DNA from 4 places in the Arabiibacter massiliensis genome. Region 2 is predicted to be linked to each of the others. Evidence: predicted binding sites of a transcription regulator. Region 2 holds the regulator's gene; each other region holds the start of a gene.
The links. Region 2 encodes HrcA, which represses chaperone genes, less so after heat shock. Its sites were predicted from a motif close to TNTTAGCANNCNNNNNNNNNGNNTGCTAANA; they were not measured.

Region 1 (4,825 bases), 2.1 Mb from region 2:
GTTCTGCTGGTAGGTGGCGTACTCGTTGGGGTAGACCGCCTCCCACTGGTCGGCCGTGACGATGCCGTTCTCATTCGGCGCGGGCAGGCGGACGTCGAGCGCAGGACCGTCCTCCCGGGCCGGGTTGTCGTTCATCGTGGGCGCGCACGCCGCGAGGCCCACCGCGAGCACGCCCGCACAGGTCGCGGCGATCCATACGCCCAGGGTCTTCTTTCTCGTTCTGGTTGCCATCAACTCCCTTTCTCGCATTCGATAGGCGCAAAAGCGGGGCCGGGAGGGTCGCCGAACGCCGCTTCGCGACTCGCTGGGCATCGAGCAGGGAGGAGGAGAGATCGCTGCGCGGCGGGTCGCGAAGCGGGCGGCGGCATCGGGTCGCGCGCTTTCGCTGCACCCGTTATACCGGGACGGGCGGTCGGCATCCGTTGTTTTTCTAACGGAACGGGAAGCCCCCGCGCGAACGGACGAAAACGCCCCGCGACCGCCCTCCCCTTTCGGCGAACGGCCCGTGACAAAGGGACGGGACGGCGTCACGGCCGCCCCCCAGGAGATCGCCCAGCGCAGCTGAATCCCCGAACGCGGAGCGGGGCGACCGTCTGGCCGCCCCGCTCTCGAAAAGCTTTCTTATGCGTGCGATGAAAGCCGCGAGGCTTACATCATGCCGCCCATGCCGCCGCCACCGGCCATGGCCGCCAGGGCCGCCGGATCGGGATCCTTGGGGATCTCGTTGATGGTGGCCTCGGTGATGAGGATGAGGGCCGCCACGGAAGCCGCGGACTGCAGCGCCGTGCGGGTCACCTTCACCGGGTCGTTCACGCCCATCTTGATCATGTTGCCGTACTCGCCGTTGGCGCAGTTCAGGCCTTCGCCCTTCTTCATGCCCTTCACGTGCTCCACCACGACGCTACCCTCGAAGCCGGCGTTCTGCGCGATGGCGCGCATCGGGGCCTCAAGCGCCTTGCGGATGATGGCAACGCCCACTTCCTCGTCCTTGTCGGCGGCCTTCACCTTCTTGAGCGCGGGCAGCGCGTCCACGAGCGCCACGCCGCCGCCGGCGACGATGCCCTCTTCCACAGCCGCGCGGGTGGCCTGCAGGGCGTCCTCGATGCGGGACTTCTTCTCCTTGAGCTCGGACTCGGTGGCAGCGCCCACCTTGAGCACGGCCACGCCGCCGGACAGCTTCGCCAGGCGCTCCTGCAGCTTCTCGCGGTCGAAGTCGGAATCGACGCGCTCGAGCTCGGCGCGGATCTGATGGATGCGGTCCTCGATGGCCTTCTTGTCGCCGGCACCGTCCACGATGAGGGCGGTGTCCTTGGTCACCTTGACCGTCTTGGCATGGCCCAGCATGTCGATGCGGGCATCGGCCATGGTCATGCCGAAATCCTTGTCGATCACCTGCGCGCCCGTGACAGCCGCGATGTCCTCGAGGATGCGCTTGCGGCGGTCGCCGAAGCCGGGGGCCTTGATGGCCACGCAGTTGAACGTGCCGCGCAGCTTGTTCAGCAGGATGGTGGCCAGCGCCTCGCCCTCGACGTCTTCCGCGACGATGAACAGCGGGCGGCCGGACTTCATGATCTCCTCCAGCAGCGGCACCATGTCCTGGATGTTGGTGACCTTCTGGTCGGTGAGCAGGATGTAGGGGTCGTTGAGCACGGCCTCCATCTTCTCCATGTCGGTGGCCATGTACGGCGAGATGTAGCCGCGCTCGTACTGCATGCCCTCCACGATGTCCATTTCCAGGCCGAAGGTCTGGCTCTCCTCAACGGAGATGGCACCGTCGTTGCCCACCGCGCTCATGGCCTCGGCGATGGCGTTGCCGATCTCGGCGTCGCCGGCGGAGATGGTGCCGACGTTGGCGATCTGGTCCTTCGTGGACACCGGCGTGGCGTCCTTCTTGATGGCCTCGACGATGGCGTCGGTGGCCTTCTGGATGCCGCGGCGGATGCCGAGCGCGTCGGCGCCGGCGGTCACGTTGCGCAGGCCCTCGGACACGATGACGTCGGCCAACAGCGTGGCGGTGGTGGTGCCGTCGCCGGCCACGTCATTCGTCTTCACGGCCACCTCGCGCACCAGCTGGGCGCCCATGTTCTCGACCGGATCCTCCAGCTCGACTTCCTTGGCCACGGTCACGCCGTCGTTGGTGATGACGGGCGCGCCGTAGGACTTCTCCAGCGCCACGTAGCGGCCCTTGGGGCCGAGCGTCACCTTCACGGCGTCGGCCAGCTTGCTCACGCCGGCAGCGAGCGCGCTGCGGGCATCGGCCTCGAACTTGATATCTTTAGCCATTGCGGATGCTTCCTTTCGTAATGCGGAATCGGCACGTTGGGGTTAGGCGAACACGGCGTACAGGTCGTCGGCACGCAGGATGAGGACGTCCTCGCCCTCCACGTTGATCTCGGTTCCGCCGTACTTGCCGTACACGACCTTGTCGCCCACCTTCACCGGGACGGGAACCAGGTTGCCGTCCTTGTCGGTCTTGCCGTCGCCCACGGCCAGCACGGTGCCGCTCTGGGGCTTCTCCTTCGCCTCGGTGGCCAGGTACAGGCCCGAAGCCGTCGTCTCCTCGGCCTCGTCGGCCTTGACGATGACGCGATCACCCAGAGGTTTCAAATTCATAACGCTGCCTTCCTTTCGTCCGACCATTGTACGAAACTGGTTATCGCACGTTTGCTATTTAACCACTCGTTCGTGGTGACTGCTAGCACTCCGTGGTAACGAGTGCTAAGCACTGCGTAATCATAGCATCATCGCCCCCCAATGCAAGCGGTTTCGAGGAAATCTGAGCGCCCATCGCTGAGATTTGACGCAATCGTCAAACGATCGCCACAATTGCCGACGAGGCCCCGAGCGAAGCCCGCGCGCCCTCGGCGCTTAGCGCAGACCCGGCTTCACGAGGCCGCCCTCGTAGGCGCGCACCACGAGCTGGGCGCGGTCGTGGGCGTCGAGCTTCGCCATGATGCGCGCGAGGTGGGTTTTCACCGTGGCCGGCGAGATGAACAGGTCGGATCCTATCTCCTCGTTCGTCAGGCCGCGCGCCACCAGCACGAGGATCTCGCGCTCGCGGTCGGTGAGCGCGGCGAACGAGCCCGTGCGCGGCCCGGCCGCCAGGCTGGCCGGGCGCGAGGCCACGAACGTCTCGATGAGCCGGCGCGTGATGGAGGGCTCGATGAGCGCGTCGCCCTGCGCCACCACGCGTACGGCGGCCACGATCTCGTCGGGCTCGGCGTCCTTCAGCAAAAAGCCGCTCGCGCCCGCGGCTAACGCGTCGTAGACGTATTCGTCCAGGTCGAACGTCGTGAGGATGAGCACGCGCACGCCCTCGAGCTCCGCGTCGGCGCGGATGGCGCGCGTGGCCTCGATGCCATTCATGCGCGGCATGCGGATGTCCATGAGCACCACGTCGGGACGCAGCCGCCGCGCGAGCTCCACGGCCTCCCCGCCGTCGCGGGCCTCGCCGACCACCTCGATGCCGTCGTAGGACATGAGGATGAGCTTGAACCCGCTGCGCACGAGGTCCTGATCATCCGCCACCAGCACGCGCACCTTGCTCTCCATCCGCTACGCCTCCGTTCCCCTCACCGGGATGCTCGCCACCACGCGGAACCCGCCGCCCGCCTTCGCGCCCGCCGAGAACGCGCCGCCCAGCAGGTGCACGCGCTCGGCCATGCCCTCGATGCCGTGGCCGCCGCCCGCGCGGAGCGCGTCGCCCTCGCAGCCGCGCCCGTCGTCCTCCACGACGAGCCGCGCCTGGCCGTCCTCGAGCGCGACGCGGATGGCCGCCGAGCGCGCCCCCGCGTGGCGTACGATGTTGGTAGCCGCCTCGCGGGCGATGCCGAACAGCGCCATGTCCACGTGCGCCGGCACGCGCGCGCGATCGTAGGAGGACTCGTCGAGCGCGGCGTCGATGCCGGCGCCGCGCAGGTAGGAAGCCAGGTCGGCCAGCCGGTCGGTGCCGGCGGTGGGCGAGGTCTCCGCTTCGTCGCCGCAGCGCAGCACGCCGATCATGCTGCGGATGTCATCGAGCGCGCCCTTCGCGGTGGCGCGCACCGTGGCGATAGCCTCCTTGGCCGCCGCCGGGTCGCGGTCGATGAGCCGCTCGGCTGCCGCGGCCTGGATGCTCACGGCCGACAGCGAGTGCGCCGTGATGTCGTGCACCTCGCGCGCGATGCGCACGCGCTCCTCCTCCACGCGACGGGCGGCCTCCTCCTCGCGCGAGCGCTCGGCCTCGGTGGCGCGCTCCTCCACGGCCTGGACGTAGGCGCGGTGCACGCGGTAGGCGTAGCCGGCGAACGCGGCGGCCACCACGAGCGCGATGTTCTGGAAGCGCGTGAAGAACGCGAGGCTGGCCGTGCGCGAGGGCGCGTCGGCGAACAAAAGCCCGATCACGGCCACGGCCGCCCCCACGACCGCCTCGGCGCGGCCGCGCTCGTGGGCGATGGTGTAGAGCGCCACCACCGGTCCGACGATGGTAAGCGAGAAGCCGCTGAACGAGTTCTGCAAACTCAGGAACGCGACGAAGCAGAAGGCGAACACCGGCCACGGGTAGCGCCGCCGCACGATGAGCGGCAGCGTGGTGAGGGCGAGCGCCACGAACACCTGCACATTGGGCACGACGTTCACCATGCCGAGGTACTGGCGCAGCGCGAGGTCGGGGATGACGATGTTCGATGCCGCCAGCATGAGCTGCCCGCAGCCGAACAGAAACGCCACGGCCGTCACCGCGACGTCCACCGCCCAGTCCTTCGCCGTCATCGGCCGGTTGTTCACCAGAAAGTTTTCCATGCCCCCATACTAAGCCAGCCGCCCGCCCCGCGCCATACTCCATCGG
Region 2 (4,825 bases):
GGGGGAGTCGCTCGCGTACCTCGACGTCAACATGGGCTGCCCCGCGCGCAAGATCGTGTCGAAGGGCGACGGCTCGGCGCTCATGAAGGAGCCCGAGCTGGCCGCCGCCATCGTGCGCGCGGTGCGCTCGGCGGTGGCGCACCCGGTGACGGTGAAGTTCCGCCGCGGGTGGGCGCTGGGGGAGGAGACGGCCCCGGAGTTCGCGCGGCGCATGGAGGATGCGGGCGCGTGCGCCGTCGCCGTGCACGGGAGGTACGCCGAGCAGCTCTACCGGGGCAGCGCCGACTGGAGCGTGATCGCGCGGGTGAAGCAGGCCGTGAGCGTGCCGGTGGTGGGCAACGGCGACGTGCGGACGGGTGCCGACGCCGTTGCGATGATCGAGCGCACGGGCTGCGACGCCGTGATGATCGCGCGCGGTGCCGAGGGCAATCCCTGGGTGTTCGCGCAGGCCAAGGCCGCGCTTGCGGGCGAACCCGAGCCGGCGGCGCCCGCCGTGGAGGAGCGCATCGCCATGGCCCGCCGCCATGCGCGGCTGCTCGCCGAGCGCGAGGGGAAGAACATCGTGCGCATGCGCAAGCACGCCATGTGGTACATGGCCGGCCTTCCAGGAGCCTCGGCGGCCCGCGCGAAGATCAACGCCTGCGTCTCGGTGGAGGACTTCGACCGCGTCTTCGACGAGCTGCTGGATTATGGAGGGCCGTCCGCGTGAGGAGGGATCGGCGGGCACGCCGTGCTCAGACAGTCCTCGCTTCGCTGCGGAACTGCGCGCGGCATGCCCGCCGATCCCTCCTCACGCTGCGTTCTTCGTCATCCTGAGCGAGCGGAGCGAGTCGAAGGATCCGTCTAAAACAACCGCACTATTCTCCCGGCGGGGGAGGCTCCCGGAAGCCTCGGCTGGGGGAGGGGGGGGGGACCTGTAGCATGCCCCACGATCCGTACAAGGCTCTTTACTTGCACGTGCCGTTCTGCGTGAAGCGGTGCGCTTACTGCGACTTCGCGACGGCGGCGGTGCCGGCTGGCTCGCCGGAGATCGACGCGTACGTGGAGGACCTCTGCCTGCAGATCCGCCGCAAGGCGAAGGAGGGGGAGCTCGGCGCCATCGAGACGGTGTATATCGGCGGGGGCACGCCTTCGCATGTGGGGCTCTCTCGGCTCTCGATGCTCCTCTATACGCTCTCGCTTTCGATGCATCTTACGCCCGAGGTGGAGTGCACGATGGAGGCCAATCCGGAGAGCCTCGACGAGCGCATGGTGCGCGACATCTGGGCGCTCGGGGTGAACCGCCTGTCCATCGGCGTGCAGAGCTTCGACGACGAGGTGCTGCGCGTGCTCAGCCGCGCTCATGACGCGGATGCGGCCCGGCGCGCCATCGAGGCCGCGCGGACCCGCTTCGAGAACGTGAGCGTGGATCTCATGTGCGGTATCCCCGGGCAGTCGGAGGCCAGCTTCGAGGCGAGCGTGCGCGAGGCCGTCTCACTCGGCGCGACGCACGTGAGCGTGTACCCGCTGACCATAGAGCCGCACACGCCCTTCGACGCGGCGGTGCTCGCCGGCGAGCTGGACGAGCCCGACGACGACGTGGAAGCCGCGCACATGGAAGCGGCCGCGCGCGTGCTGGGCGCGGCGGGCTTCACGCGCTACGAGGTGGCGAGCTACGCGCGGCCCGGCTTCGAGAGCAGGCACAACACCGCGTACTGGACGGGCGTGCCCTACCTCGGCCTCGGGCGCTCGGCCGCCACGATGACGCAGAACGCGAGCCGCCGTATGCGCATGCAGGACGGCGAGGTGACCGACGACCTCGACGCACGCCAGATGGCCGCCGAGGACCTCATGCTGGGCATGCGCATGTCGCGCGGCGTGCCCGACGCGCAGGCAGAGCGCGCCGATGCGCTCGGCCTCGGGGCGACGCAGGCCTTCGCCGAGCTCGCGGAGCAGGGCCTCGTCGTGCACGAGGACGGCCGCTGGAGGCCCACCGAGCGCGGCTGGCTCTGCGGCAACGACCTCTACGGCCGCCTCCTCGACCTCGCTCCATGATAATGCCCCGGTTGTCATCCCTGCCGTCTTTTGGGACATTTCAGAGAATCTTCCAGGTTTTTTAGCACTCTCTTGCGCCGGCTGCTAGAATGGTGCGTTGGCGGAACGGTCAAGTGAAAGAGGAAGGTGGAGAGGCGTGCTTTCAGATCGAAGGCAGAGGGTGCTCGCGGCCCTCATCGAAGAGTACGTCGCGCGCGCTCTGCCGGTGGGCTCGCGCACGCTGACGGAGCGCTACCAGCTGGGCGTGAGCCCGGCCACGGTGCGCAACGAGCTGTCGGTGCTCGAGGACGGCGGCTACATCGCGCAGCCCCACACCTCCGCGGGCCGCGTCCCCACCGACTTCGGCTACCGCGCCTTCGTCGACAACCTGCTGGCCACCGACCTCGCGGCCGACGACGAGCGCTACCGTCCCGTCGTGGACGAGCTGCGCCGCAGCGCGAGCGAGCTCGACGCGCTTCTGGAGCAGACGTCCTCGGCCCTCACGCGCCTCACGGACTGCCTGTCCATCGTGCTGGCGCCCTCGGTGCTCAACCTGCACATCAAGCAGCTCTCGCTCATCTCGCTCGCGCCGCATCGGGCGCTCGTCGTGCTCGTCACCGAGGACGGCCAGGTGTTCAACCGCCAGATGGAGTTCGCCGACGAGGTGTCCCCCGACGACCTGGCGCGCGTGCAGCGCTTCCTCGGCGAGGTGTTCAACGGCAAGTCGCTGCAGGATATCGAGGACGGCCTGGGGCAGGGCATGATGGAGGCGTTCCGCGACCCGCTCGTGCGCATGGCGCTCGACGAGGTGCTGTCGTGCCTGCAGGAGAGCGAGCTGTCGCGCGCGCACCGGCTGGGGGTGAGCTCGCTGCTTACGAAGCCCGAGTTCAGCCAGGCCGAGGCGCTCCTGCCCGTCATGCGCGTGCTCGAGGACGACACCGTGCTCCTGCACATCCTCGACGACGCGGCGACGCAGGGCGCGGGCGTGCCGAGCGTGCGCATCGGCCGCGAGAACGACGCGGCGGCGCTGTCGGGCGTGTCGGTGGTGGCCAGCCGCTACGGGCGCGGCGCGTCGGCGGGCGTGGTGGCCGTCGTCGGGCCCACGCGCATGGATTATTCGAAAGTCATCCGGGCGGTGCGCATCGCGAGCGCGGCGCTCGAGGATGTGTAGGAACCGAGAGCACGGGCGGCGGCGAAGCGTGCCGCGCGCCCTTGGAGGAAAGGTAATAATCGCAGATGGCCAGGGACCTGTACGAAGTTCTGGGAGTTTCCCGAGAGGCGACCGAAGAGGAGATCAAGAAGGCGTTCCGCCGGCGGGCGCGCGAGCTGCATCCCGACGTGAACAAGGCGCCTGACGCCGAGGACCAGTTCAAGGAGCTCAACGAGGCCTACGACGTGCTGAGCGACGCGACGAAGCGCGCCCAGTACGACCGCTTCGGCACCATCCCCGGCGCGGCGGGCAGCGGAAGCCCCTACGGGGGCGGCGGCTACGTCGACTTCGAGGACCTGTTCGGCGGCGGCTTCGGCATGGGCGACATCTTCAGCTCGTTCTTCGGCGGCGCGGCCGGCGGGCGCGCCCCGCAGCGCCGCGAGGGCCGCGACATGGGCGTGGGCCTGCGCCTCACGCTCGAGGAGGTGGCCGCGGGCGCCAAGAAGGAGATCGTCTACGACCGCCTGGCGCCGTGCCCCGACTGCGACGGAACCGGCCTCGGCCCCGACGGCCGCGAGATCACCTGCCCCGAGTGCCATGGCCAGGGCCGCGTGGTCACCATCCAGCACACCTTCCTCGGCGACATGCAGACGTCCGCCACCTGCAAGGCTTGCGGCGGTACCGGGCGCACCATCGAGAACCCGTGCCCGGAATGCGAGGGCCAGGGCCGCGTGCCCGACCGCCAGCGCGTCACCGTGGAGGTGCCGGTGGGCATCCGCGACTCCCAGCAGCTGCGCCTTTCCGGCTTCGGCGAGGCCGGCATGCACGGCGCGCGCCCGGGCGACCTCATCGTCACGGTGCGCATCCAGCCCCACGAGTTCTTCGAGCGCGACGGCGACAACCTGCACGCGCGCGCGAACATCTCCATCGTCCAGGCCGCCCTCGGCGCCGAGATCGAGATCGACGGCATCTTCGCCGACGAGAAGGTGCAGGTGCGCATCCCCGAGGGCTGCCAGAACGAGCAGGTGGTGCGCGTGAAGGGCTACGGCATGCCGAAGTTCCGCAGCGAGTCGCGCGGCGACATGTTCGTGCACGTGAACGTGGTGGTGCCCAAGAAGGTGACGAAGAAGCAGCGCGAGCTTCTGGAGCAGCTGGCCCAGGAGATGGGCGAGGACGTGGCCGACGAGCGCTCGCCGCTGCAGAAGCTGCGCGACGCCTTCAACTAGCGGCGAGCCTCCCATGTCCCTGCCTCATTTCTACCTTGACGACCAGGTGCTCGCCGATGAGCCGGGCGAGGTCTTCTCCCTGCGCCTCTCCGCGGGCGACGCCAAGCACGCCCGCGTGCTGCGCCTGGCGCCCGGCGAGCACGTGGCCGTGGTGGACGCCGGGCGGGATTACTTCGAGTGCGAGGTCGTCTCGTTCGACGGCATGCTGCCCGACGTGCGCATCGCCCAGCGGCTCGAGCGCGCCGCGGCCCGCCCGTCGGTCGTGCTCGTGCAGGGCCTCGCCAAGGGCGACAAGATGGAGACGGTCATCCGCCACGCAACCGAGCTGGGCGTGGCCGAGTTCCTGCCGCTTTCGTGCGAGCGCTCCGTGGTGAGGCTCGATGCCAAGAAGGGGGTCGCGAAGGCCGAGCGCTGGCGCGCCATCGCGAAGAGCGCG
Region 3 (4,825 bases), 830 kb from region 2:
CTTCTCGATGCCCTTCACGATGCGATCGAGGTTATCTCCGAACATGGAACCTCCTGTAGTGAAATGGTTGAGCGACGTTCCCAGTATACGACAAATGCGGGCCCAAGACGCAGGAAACCCCTGCTCCCTGGGCTTCGTATTCGACCCGGGGAGGCAGGGGCTCTCTAAGAGGCGATTGTTAGTCGGCCGCACCGCCCGAGGCGGAACCGCCGCCCGAGCTCACGCCGGCGTGGCCCAGGTCGTAGTTCGTCAGCAACAGCTCGGCCTCCCGTGCGATGCTGTCGCGCTTGCGCGGCTCGGGGATGGCGCCCGAGCCCTGGGTGAACACGAGCTCGCCATCCACCGCGTCCACGTCGATGATCGATCCGCTCGTCCACTTGCCCTCGAGGATCTCCTCCGACAGCGGATCCTCCAGCAAACGCTGGATGGCGCGACGCAAAGGACGCGCGCCGTAGGTGGCGTCGGTGCCCTCCTTGGCAACGAGCTTGCACGCCGCCTCGGTCAGGTTGATGGACATGTTCTGCTCGATCAAACGCTCGCGCAAATCTGCCACCATGAGCTTGACGATCTCGGCGATCTGCTGGTCGTTTAAGCTCTTGAACACGATGATCTCGTCGATGCGGTTCAGGAACTCGGGCCTGAACAGCTTCTTCATCTCGGCCATGACGCGGCTCTTGATCTCCTTGTCGGAGAGGCCCGCGTGCTCCTCGGTGGAGAAGCCCAGCGTCGTCGGCTGCGCGATCTCGCGCGCGCCCACGTTCGACGTCATGATGATGACCGTGTTGCGGAAGTCCACCGTGCGGCCCTGCGCGTCGGTCAAGCGGCCCTCCTCCAGGATCTGGAGCAGGATGTTGAACACGTCGGGGTGCGCCTTCTCGATCTCGTCGAACAGCACCACCGAGTAGGGGCGCTGGCGCACGGCCTTCGTCAGCTGGCCGCCCTCGTCAAAGCCCACGTAGCCCGGGGGGCTGCCCACCAGGCGCGACACGCTGTGCTTCTCCATGTACTCCGACATGTCGAACGACAGCAGCGCGTCCTCACTGTTGAACAGGAACTCGGCGAGCGCCTTGGAAAGCTCGGTCTTGCCCACGCCCGAGGGGCCCAGGAAGATGAACGAGCCGGCGGGGCGCTTCGGGTCCTTGAGGCCGCTTCGCGAGCGGCGGATGGCCTTCGAGAGCGCGGTGACTGCCTCCTCCTGGCCGATCACGCGCTCATGCAGCACGGCCTCCATGCGAAGGAGCTTCTCGGTCTCGGCCTCGGTGAGGTTGGATACGGGCACGCCCGTGGACATGGACACCACGTCGGCGATGTCCTGCATGGTCACCTGGTGCACGGACTTCTGGGCGTCCTCCTCCCACTTCTTCTCGGCCTCCTCGCGCTTCTTCTTCAGCTCGGACTCCTCGTCGCGCAGCTGGGCGGCGCGCTCGAAGTCCTGCGCGGCGATGGCCGTGTCCTTCTCGCCGCGCAAACGGCGCAGCTCGTCATCGAGCTCGCGCAGCTCTTTGGGCAGCGTCATGTTGCGGATGCGCATGCGGGCGCCGGCCTCGTCGAGCACGTCGATGGCCTTGTCGGGCAGGAAGCGGTCCTGGATGTAGCGGCTCGACAGGTTCACGGCCGCCTGGAGCGCGTCGTCGGTGAAGTGCACCTGGTGGTGCGCCTCGTAGCGGTCGCGCAGGCCCTCGAGGATGCGCATGGCCTGCTCCTCGTTGGGCTCGCCCACGGTGATGGGCTGGAAGCGGCGCTCGAGCGCGGAGTCTTTCTCGAGGTGCTTGCGGTATTCGTCGATGGTGGTGGCGCCGATCACCTGGATCTCGCCGCGCGACAGCGGCGGCTTCAGGATGGCGGCCGCGTCGATGGAGCCTTCGGCCGAGCCCGCGCCGATGAGCGTATGCATCTCGTCGATGAACAGGATGATGTCGCCCGCGTCCATGACCTCCTTGATGCACTTCTTCAGACGCTCCTCGAACTCGCCGCGGTACTTGGAGCCGGCCACGAGCGCGCTCACGTCGAGCGTGAACAGGCGCTTGCCGCGCAGGATGTCGGGCACCTGGTTGGACACGATGAGCTGCGCCAGGCCCTCGGCCACGGCGGTCTTGCCCACGCCCGGCTCGCCGATCAGGAGCGGGTTGTTCTTCTGGCGGCGGCTGAGCACCTGCATGACGCGCTCGATCTCGCCCGCGCGGCCGATGACCGGGTCGAGCTTGCCGTCGCGCGCCTTGCGCGTGAGGTCGGTGCCGAACTCCTTCAGCACGCTGTCGGAGCCCTGGCCGTTGGGGTCGAAGGCGTTGCGGCCGGCGTACACCGGGCTCTGGCCCACGAGGTCGTTGAGCGCGCTGCGGATATCGTCGCCGGAGACGCCCAGGCGCGTGAGCACCTCGAGCGCCGTGCCGTCGCCCTCGCGCACGATGCCGAGCAGCAGATGCTCGGTGGAGATGTAGGATTGGCCCATCTGCATGGCCTCGCGCAGGCTGTTCTCCAGCACACGCTTCACGCGGGGGGTGAACGACAGGTGGCCGGACACGTCGGTGTCCTCATCGATGGCCACCACCTGGCGGATGGCCTGCACCACGGCGTCGTACTTCACGCCCCTGCGGTCGAGCGCCTGGGCGGCCAGGCCGTCCTTCTCCTGGATGAGGCCGAGCAGGATGTGCTCGGTGCCCACGTAGGGCTGGTGCAGGGAACGCGCTTCGTCTTGGGCTAAGACAAGGACCTTGCGGGCCTTGTCGGTGAACTTCTCGAATGACATGTAAAGCCTCGATTCTCGCGGAGCTTCTGTGTTTCGTAGTACATGCTAGCACTCTCGTCAAGAGAGTGCCAACGCGTTGCCCGCCGCACACGCTCGCTCCATAACTCGCAGCCGCGCTGCGGCAGAATCCATCGTATCACGACCTCCCTTGATGCTCGCCCGATCCCCCCGATGCCTCCGAAAGTGCTCATTTCCGACGCGGAGTTGAAAAGATCGACGGCAGTCTGATGAGGAGCAAGCGCGAAAGCCGTTCGCGCACGGCCGCCATCGGAGCCCAGGTGGCGGCATCGCCTTTTTTCAAATGTATTATTGCTGTCTGCATGATTGACGAGAAGGGTTGCGAGAAGTACAGTAGTGGCAGTGAAACGGCTCGGGTGCTCTACGGAGTCCGAGACTGAGAAGGGTCACCTGCCAATGGCGGGCGGCCCTTTCTCATTTTTCGAGGGGCGGGGTACTGTATGGCGAAACCATTCAAAACAATTGATCAGCAGATCGAGATTCTCCGATCCCGCGGGTTGCTCGTCGAGGACTCAGCCTACGACGTTCTGCTGTCCGAAAACTACTATTCAGTGGTGAATGGATACAAGGAGTTCTTCATCGACAAGGAGAAGTCTTCAGCATGTAGCCATGAGATGTTTTTGCAGGAAACCTGCTTCAGCGATGTATACGAACTGTTCTTGTTTGACAGGGCGCTCCGAGAGTACACGTTCCATAACCTGATCAAAGCCGAATCGCTCATCAAGACGGTATCGGTGTACACCTTCTGCGAGAGGTTTCCCGAGCCAAGATCCTACCTCGACATGGACAACTACACAGCGAGGGACGAGTACATGCTTGGCAAGAGGAGGTTCGTCGAAGACCTCCCCGCTTTCGTCAGCAAGCTGAACAGGAAAGCTTACACCGACTCGAAATGCAAGGACTTCATCCAGCATTACCGGGACAAGCATGGCGACGTCCCCTTATGGGTGCTCGCGAACGACCTCACATTCGGCAACATTTCCTACTTTTTCAACCTGCAAAAACGCAGCGTGCAAAACGAGATATGTCGGAGAATAGTAAAGTTGCGAGGCGGCAGCGAGCAGCTGAATCCGAAACGGATGAGGCTAACCCTCCGCGCCCTCGTCGACTTTCGCAATATCTGCGCACACGACGAAAGGCTGTTTTGCGCCAAAGTCGGCCCGGTGAGAGACATCGGCTATGCCGACATGCTTGAGTCGCTTGCGGTGGTGCTACCCAAAAGCGACGTGCAAAATATGCGCAGCGGAGTGCTCAGACTCATCAACGATTATTCAAAGGGGAGGAAGCGGATAAGCGGAATCCTCGATGGCATGGGGATAAAAACGGCAGGTTAGGCTTGCGAGAAAGATCGCTATGCGAGAAGGCCGCCCGGCGGGGTGCGCGGGCGGCCTTCTTGGGGATCGTATGGCGCTTGGGCGCTAGTAGAGCTTCGCGCCGGCGGGGATGCGGTCGTCCACCATGAGCAGGTTCAGGCGCTCCTCGCCCTCCTCCTCGTGGATGGCCGAGAGCAGCATGCCGCAGGAGTCCACGCCCATCATCTTGCGCGGCGGAAGGTTGGTGATGGCGATGAGCGTGCGGCCTGCCAGCTCCTCCGGCTCGTAGTACGCGTGGATGCCCGACAGGATGACGCGCTCGGTGCCCGTGCCGTCGTCGAGCGTGAACTGCAGGAGCTTCTTGGACTTCGGCACGGCGACGCACTCCTTCACCTTCACGACGCGGAAGTCCGACTTGCTGAACGTGTCGAAGTCCACCTCGTCGGCGAATAGGGGCTCGACGACCACCTTCGAGAAGTCGACGGGCGCGGCTGCGGGAGCGCTCGCCTCGGCGGCCGCGGCGCGCGGCCGCCCGCCCGCCGGAACCTCGTCGCGCATGTGGGGAAAAAGCAGCACGTCGCGGATGGACGGCGCGTCGGTGAGCAGCATGACCAAGCGGTCAATGCCGATGCCGCAGCCGCCCGCCGGGGGCATGCCGTACTCGAGCGCGCGCACGTAGTCGTCGTCGTAGCCCATGGCCTCGTCGTCGCCCAGGTCCTTCGCCTCCACCTGTGCGCGGAAGCGCTCG
Region 4 (4,825 bases), 1.9 Mb from region 2:
GCATCTGCGCCATGATGCGCTCCATCTCCAGCGAGATGGGGCCGGCCGCCGTGATGCACGCCGGCGCATCGGTCAGGCGCGACGACACCGTCACGTCGGTCACCGCGTCGCCGAGCGCGTCCTTCAAAGCCGCGAACAGGCCCTCGTTCTCCTTGGCCGTCTCCTCGGCCTCCTTCTTCTCCTCCTCGGAGGCCAGATCGAGGTCGCCCGACGCCACGTTCTTCAGCTCGAACGGCTCCGGCGCGTCCTCGCCGTCGCCGGCCGCCGCGGCGCCGTAGGTCATCATCGACTGGAAGCAGAACTCGTCCACGTCGCGCGTGCACAGAAGCACGTCGTAGCCCTTGGCCAGCACCGTCTTCACGATGGGCATCTTGGCCAGGCGCTCGATGCTCTCGCCGGCGGCGTAGTAGATGGCCTTCTGGCCCTCCGGCATGGCGGCCAGGTACTCGTCCAGCGTGACCAGCTTCTCCTGCTTGGCGGAGTAAAACAGCAGCAGCTCGGCCAGCTCGTCCTTCAGCATGCCGTAGCTCGAGTAGATGCCGTACTCCAGCCCGCGGCCGAAGTTCTCGAAGAAGCGCTCGTATTCCTCGCGGTCGTTGTCGCGCATCTTCTTCAGCTCGGACGTGACTTTCTTCTCCACCTTCTTGGCGATGGCGCGCAGCTGGCTGTTGTGCTGCAGCGTCTCGCGGCTGATGTTCAGCTGCAAATCCTGGCTGTCCACCACGCCGCGCACGAAGTTGTAGTGGTCGGGCAGCAGCTCCTCGCACTTCTCCATGATGAGCACGTTGGAGCTGTACAGCGCCAGGCCCTTCTTGAAGTCCTTGCTGTACAGGTCGTACGGCGCGCGGCTGGGCACGAACAGCAACGCGTCGTAGGAGAGCGCGCCCTCGGCGTGGATGCTGAACGTGCGCGCGGGGTCGGCAAAGTCGTGGAAGTCGGTCTTGTAGAACTCGTGGTACTCCTCGTCGGTGACCTCGGATTTGCTGCGCTTCCAGATGGGGATCATCGAGTTGATGGTGTCGAGCTCGGTGTAGCTTTCGTACTCGGGCGTGTAGTCGTCGTCGGCGTCCTCGGGGCGCGGCTTCTCGCGGCTCTTCGACACCTCCATCTGCACGGGGTAGCGTACGTAGTTGCTGTAGCGCTTGATGAGGTTTTTCAGGCCATATTCGGAAAGGAAGGTGTCGTAGCTCTCGTCGCCCTCGTTGTCCTTGAGCGTGAGGATGACGTCGGTGCCGTGGCCCTCGCGCTCGGCCGCCTCGATGCTGTAGCCCTCCACGCCGTCGCTTTCCCAGGCCCAGGCCTCGTCGCTGCCGTAGGCGCGCGACACCACGCGTACGCTCTTCGCCACCATGAACGAGCTGTAGAAGCCCACGCCGAACTGGCCGATGATGTCCACGTCGTCGCCTTGGGCCTCGGCGTTGTCCAGCTTGAACGCCATGCTGTCGGAGTGCGCGATGGTGCCCAGGTTGCGGTCGAGCTCGTCCTTCGTCATGCCGATGCCGCTGTCGCTGACCGTGACGGTGCGCGCGTCCTTGTCGAAGCTCACGCGGATGGCCAGCTCGTCTTTGGCCAGCTGGATGTCCTTGTCGGTGAGGCTTTTGAAGTAGAGCTTGTCCACCGCGTCGGAGGCGTTGGAGATGAGCTCGCGCAGGAAGATCTCGCGGTTGGTGTAGATGGAGTTGATCATGAGGTCGAGCAGCTTCTTGCTCTCGGTTTTGAACTTGCGCATGGTTCGCGTCGCTCCCTTTCAATCCTGTTTTAGCACTCGCAGGCTGAGACTGCTAACACGTGATTGTAGTACGAGCCCGCCCGATGTCAAGAAACCCGCACAGCCTTTGCAGAAATGGCAACGGGACGGGTGCTCGTTTGCTCTCGGTGCCATTTTCGCTCCGAAAACCGCAGGCGGCCGCCCGGCACGATAGCCGGGCGGCCGCCTTCCCGCGCGAGGGAGGGAGGGGGTGCGCGGGTCCTACGCTGCGGGCAGCTGCGCGTTTTCCTTCGCAGTCAGCCAACCGGCGGGCGTCACGGCGTCATCGTGGCAGGTGGTGCAGTAGTTCACCGACGCGCGATGCGCCTTGTGGCACGAGTCGCACGAGATATCGCCGTGATAGGGCAGGTGCGGGTTGCGCGGCTGGTCGGCCGTCACCTTCGCCAGATCGTCGCGCGTAAGGTTGTGGCAGGCCTCATTCAGGCAGAACTCGTCGGGCGAGAGCCCGCGCGCCGCTGTCAAGTCGGCCAGCGTCGCCTCGGCAAGGGGCACGCCGTAGCCGCCCGTCACCCAGGCCGCGCCCTCCGTCACCTGCTCGCCCAGCGTGGGCACGTGGCAGTCGAGGCAGGTCTTGCCCGAAGCCCGATGTGCCACCGCCAGCATGCTGGACGTGTCCGCCACCTCGTTGCCCCACTTGTCAACGCCCGCCTGGCCGAGCGGCTGCTCGTAGGTTTCAACATACGGGTCCATGGGCGTATGGCAGATGGCGCCGCAGAAGCTCGGCTGCTCGTGCCACACCCAGAACCCCATCCCGGCCACCACTAGGACGAGCGCCACCACACCCGCCACCAGGGGCCATTTCTTCGCTTTCATGGCGGCCCCCTACGCTCGTTCGACCTGGCACAAGCCGGACTTGAACGGCGGGTAGCCCGTCACATGGTCGAACTCGCGCTCGGTAAGCTTGTTCACGTTGGCCTTCTCCCATCCGTGGAAGATGTCCACCACGCCTGGCAGCACGAGGTTCGTCACCTCCAGCTTCACCTGTATCTCGCCCAGGTGGTTGAACACGCGCACCTGCTCGCCGTCCTCCAGTCCGCGCTCGGCGGCCGTCTTGGGATGCAGCCGCACGATGGGCTCGGGCATGAACTGGTTGAGCCAGGGGCAGTCGCGCAGCTTCGAGTGCGAGTACATGGGCACGCGCGAACCCGTGTTCAGGATGAGCGGATAGTCCTTCGCCAGGTCGGGCGTGCTGATGGGGCTGCTCACCGGCTCGTTGTATTCCGGCAGGCCCTCCAAGCCGCACTCTATCATGATCTCGGACACCAGCTCTATCTTGCCGCTGGGCGTGTTGAAACCAGGCTGGCCGTCCTTGCGGATCTTGCCCGTCTCGTACTTCTTTGGCTCGTAAGGCGCGCCACCCGGCACCGTGTAGCCGTCGGGATTGTCGCGCAGATCCTGCATGGTCACCTCCAGCCCCGACGTGCGCAGCACCTCGGCCAGAGCTTCCTCCACGCTGCCGTTGAAGCACTCCTCCGCGTAACCCAGGCGACTGCCCAGCTCCATGGCCACCTGCCAGTCCTCACGCGCCTCGCCGCGCGGCTCCACCACCGGCTCGCGCAGGTAGATCTTGCGTCCGAACACCGCGAGCGGAGCCATGCGCTCGTAGCACATGGCGGCGGGCAGGATGATGTCCACGTAGTCGTGCGTCCAGGGGCGAATGTAGTAGTCGGCCGCGCAGACGAAGTCCAGCTTGCCGATAGCCTCCTGGTACAGGTGGCTCTGAGGCCACATCATGGCGTTACCGCCGAACATCACCATGGCCTTGATCTTGCCCTCGTCCACATATTCGGGGAAGCGGTTCGTCTGCATCTGCTTGACGAATCTCGTCCACACGGGGAAGTCCTGCAGGTCGTAGCGCTTGTCGGCCAGCTCCGCGTCATAGATGTCCTCGCGGTTGAAGCCGGCCGTGCTGGCGAACAGGTCGAACGGCAGCCCGGGCGCTATCTGCAAGCCGCCGGCCACGTCCACGTTGCCGGCCAGTGCCACGAGCGACGCGATGGCGCGCATGTTGTTGCCGGCATTGGTGTGGTGCACTTGCGGGCTCGCGCTCGTGATGAACGAGCCGGGCGTCTCCTGGCCCCACAGCTTCGCCGCCGCCTCTATCTTCTCGGCCGGCACCCAGGTAATCTCGGCCACCTTCTCGGGCGTGAACTGCTGCACGTACTCCTTGAACTCATCGAAGCCGTGCGTCCAGTTGGCGCAGAAGTCCTCGTCGTAGTAGCCGTCGCGCAGCATGACGTGCGCGATGCCCAGCGCCAGCGCGCCATCCGTGCCGGGACGCAGCTGCAGGTGGATGTCGGCTAGGCCCGTCACCGTGGGCGTGACGCGCGGGTCCACCACGATGAACTTGCAGCCCTTCTCCTTTGCGTTCATCAGCTTGCCGAAGCGGTTGGGCAGCGACCACGCGGGATTGAGCGACCAGATGAGGCACGACTTGGAGGCGTCGGTGGGGTTCGCGCCCATCGTCTGCGCGCCGAACACCAGGCCGGTGCCGATGAGCGTGGCGTAGGCGCAGGTGGAGCTTTCGTTGCCATAGGTGGGCGTGCCGAACAGGTTGGCCAGGCGGTTCACGGCACCGCGCGGCTCCTTCGGGTCGCCGCAGTAGAAGAACACGCCCTCGGGGCCCATCTCGTCCTTCACCTTGGTGAGCGCCGCGACGATGGTGTCGTACGCCTCATCCCAAGTGATCTGTTCCCAGCCGGCGTCGCCCTGCCCTTTCGGCTTCGTGCGCTTCATCGGATGCAGCAGGCGGTGCGGATCGTAGAGCTCCTGCAAGCTGGACAGGCCCTTCGCACACAGCGGGCTGTTCGGGTAGTTCTCGCGCGACACCACGCGGACGATCTTGCCCTCCTTCACCGTGGCGGTGATGCCGCACTTCGGCGCATGGTTGCACATGTCGCAGTACGTGTGCTTCGTGACCTCGGGCGCGCTCTCGTCGGCGAATGCGTCGTCGGGGTAGACGAACTCGAAGCCGCCCTCGATGGCCGAGATGCCCACCGCCATGGCTGCCGCTCCCTTGAGGAAGCTGCGGCGCGACAGGCCCGTACCCGGCGCTGC

Region 1: the regulator HrcA is predicted to act here: its motif matches at 2,694-2,724, upstream of FX134_RS11000 (co-chaperone GroES).
Region 3: the regulator HrcA is predicted to act here: its motif matches at 2,790-2,820, upstream of FX134_RS05835 (ATP-dependent Clp protease ATP-binding subunit).
Region 4: the regulator HrcA is predicted to act here: its motif matches at 1,757-1,787, upstream of htpG (molecular chaperone HtpG).

Annotation. Positions count from the first base shown of each region.
Region 1 is NZ_LR698996.1:2,589,578-2,594,402, reverse strand. Features, by position in the region: gene FX134_RS11010 (ammonia-forming cytochrome c nitrite reductase subunit c552) at 1-231, opposite strand, end outside; gene groL (chaperonin GroEL) at 649-2,283, opposite strand; gene FX134_RS11000 (co-chaperone GroES) at 2,326-2,613, opposite strand; gene FX134_RS10995 (response regulator transcription factor) at 2,869-3,552, opposite strand; gene FX134_RS10990 (sensor histidine kinase) at 3,556-4,779, opposite strand.
Region 2 is NZ_LR698996.1:503,168-507,992, forward strand. Features, by position in the region: gene dusB (tRNA dihydrouridine synthase DusB) at 1-709, shown strand, start outside; gene hemW (radical SAM family heme chaperone HemW) at 922-2,034, shown strand; gene hrcA (heat-inducible transcriptional repressor HrcA) at 2,171-3,184, shown strand; gene dnaJ (molecular chaperone DnaJ) at 3,250-4,389, shown strand; gene FX134_RS02165 (RsmE family RNA methyltransferase) at 4,403-4,825, shown strand, end outside.
Region 3 is NZ_LR698996.1:1,331,942-1,336,766, forward strand. Features, by position in the region: gene FX134_RS05830 (serine O-acetyltransferase) at 1-45, opposite strand, end outside; gene FX134_RS05835 (ATP-dependent Clp protease ATP-binding subunit) at 179-2,746, opposite strand; gene FX134_RS05840 (Abi family protein) at 3,205-4,098, shown strand; gene lysS (lysine--tRNA ligase) at 4,183-4,825, opposite strand, start outside.
Region 4 is NZ_LR698996.1:2,439,329-2,444,153, reverse strand. Features, by position in the region: gene htpG (molecular chaperone HtpG) at 1-1,729, opposite strand, end outside; gene cgr1 (cytochrome c-type protein Cgr1) at 1,970-2,581, opposite strand; gene FX134_RS10420 (molybdopterin-containing oxidoreductase family protein) at 2,591-4,825, opposite strand, start outside.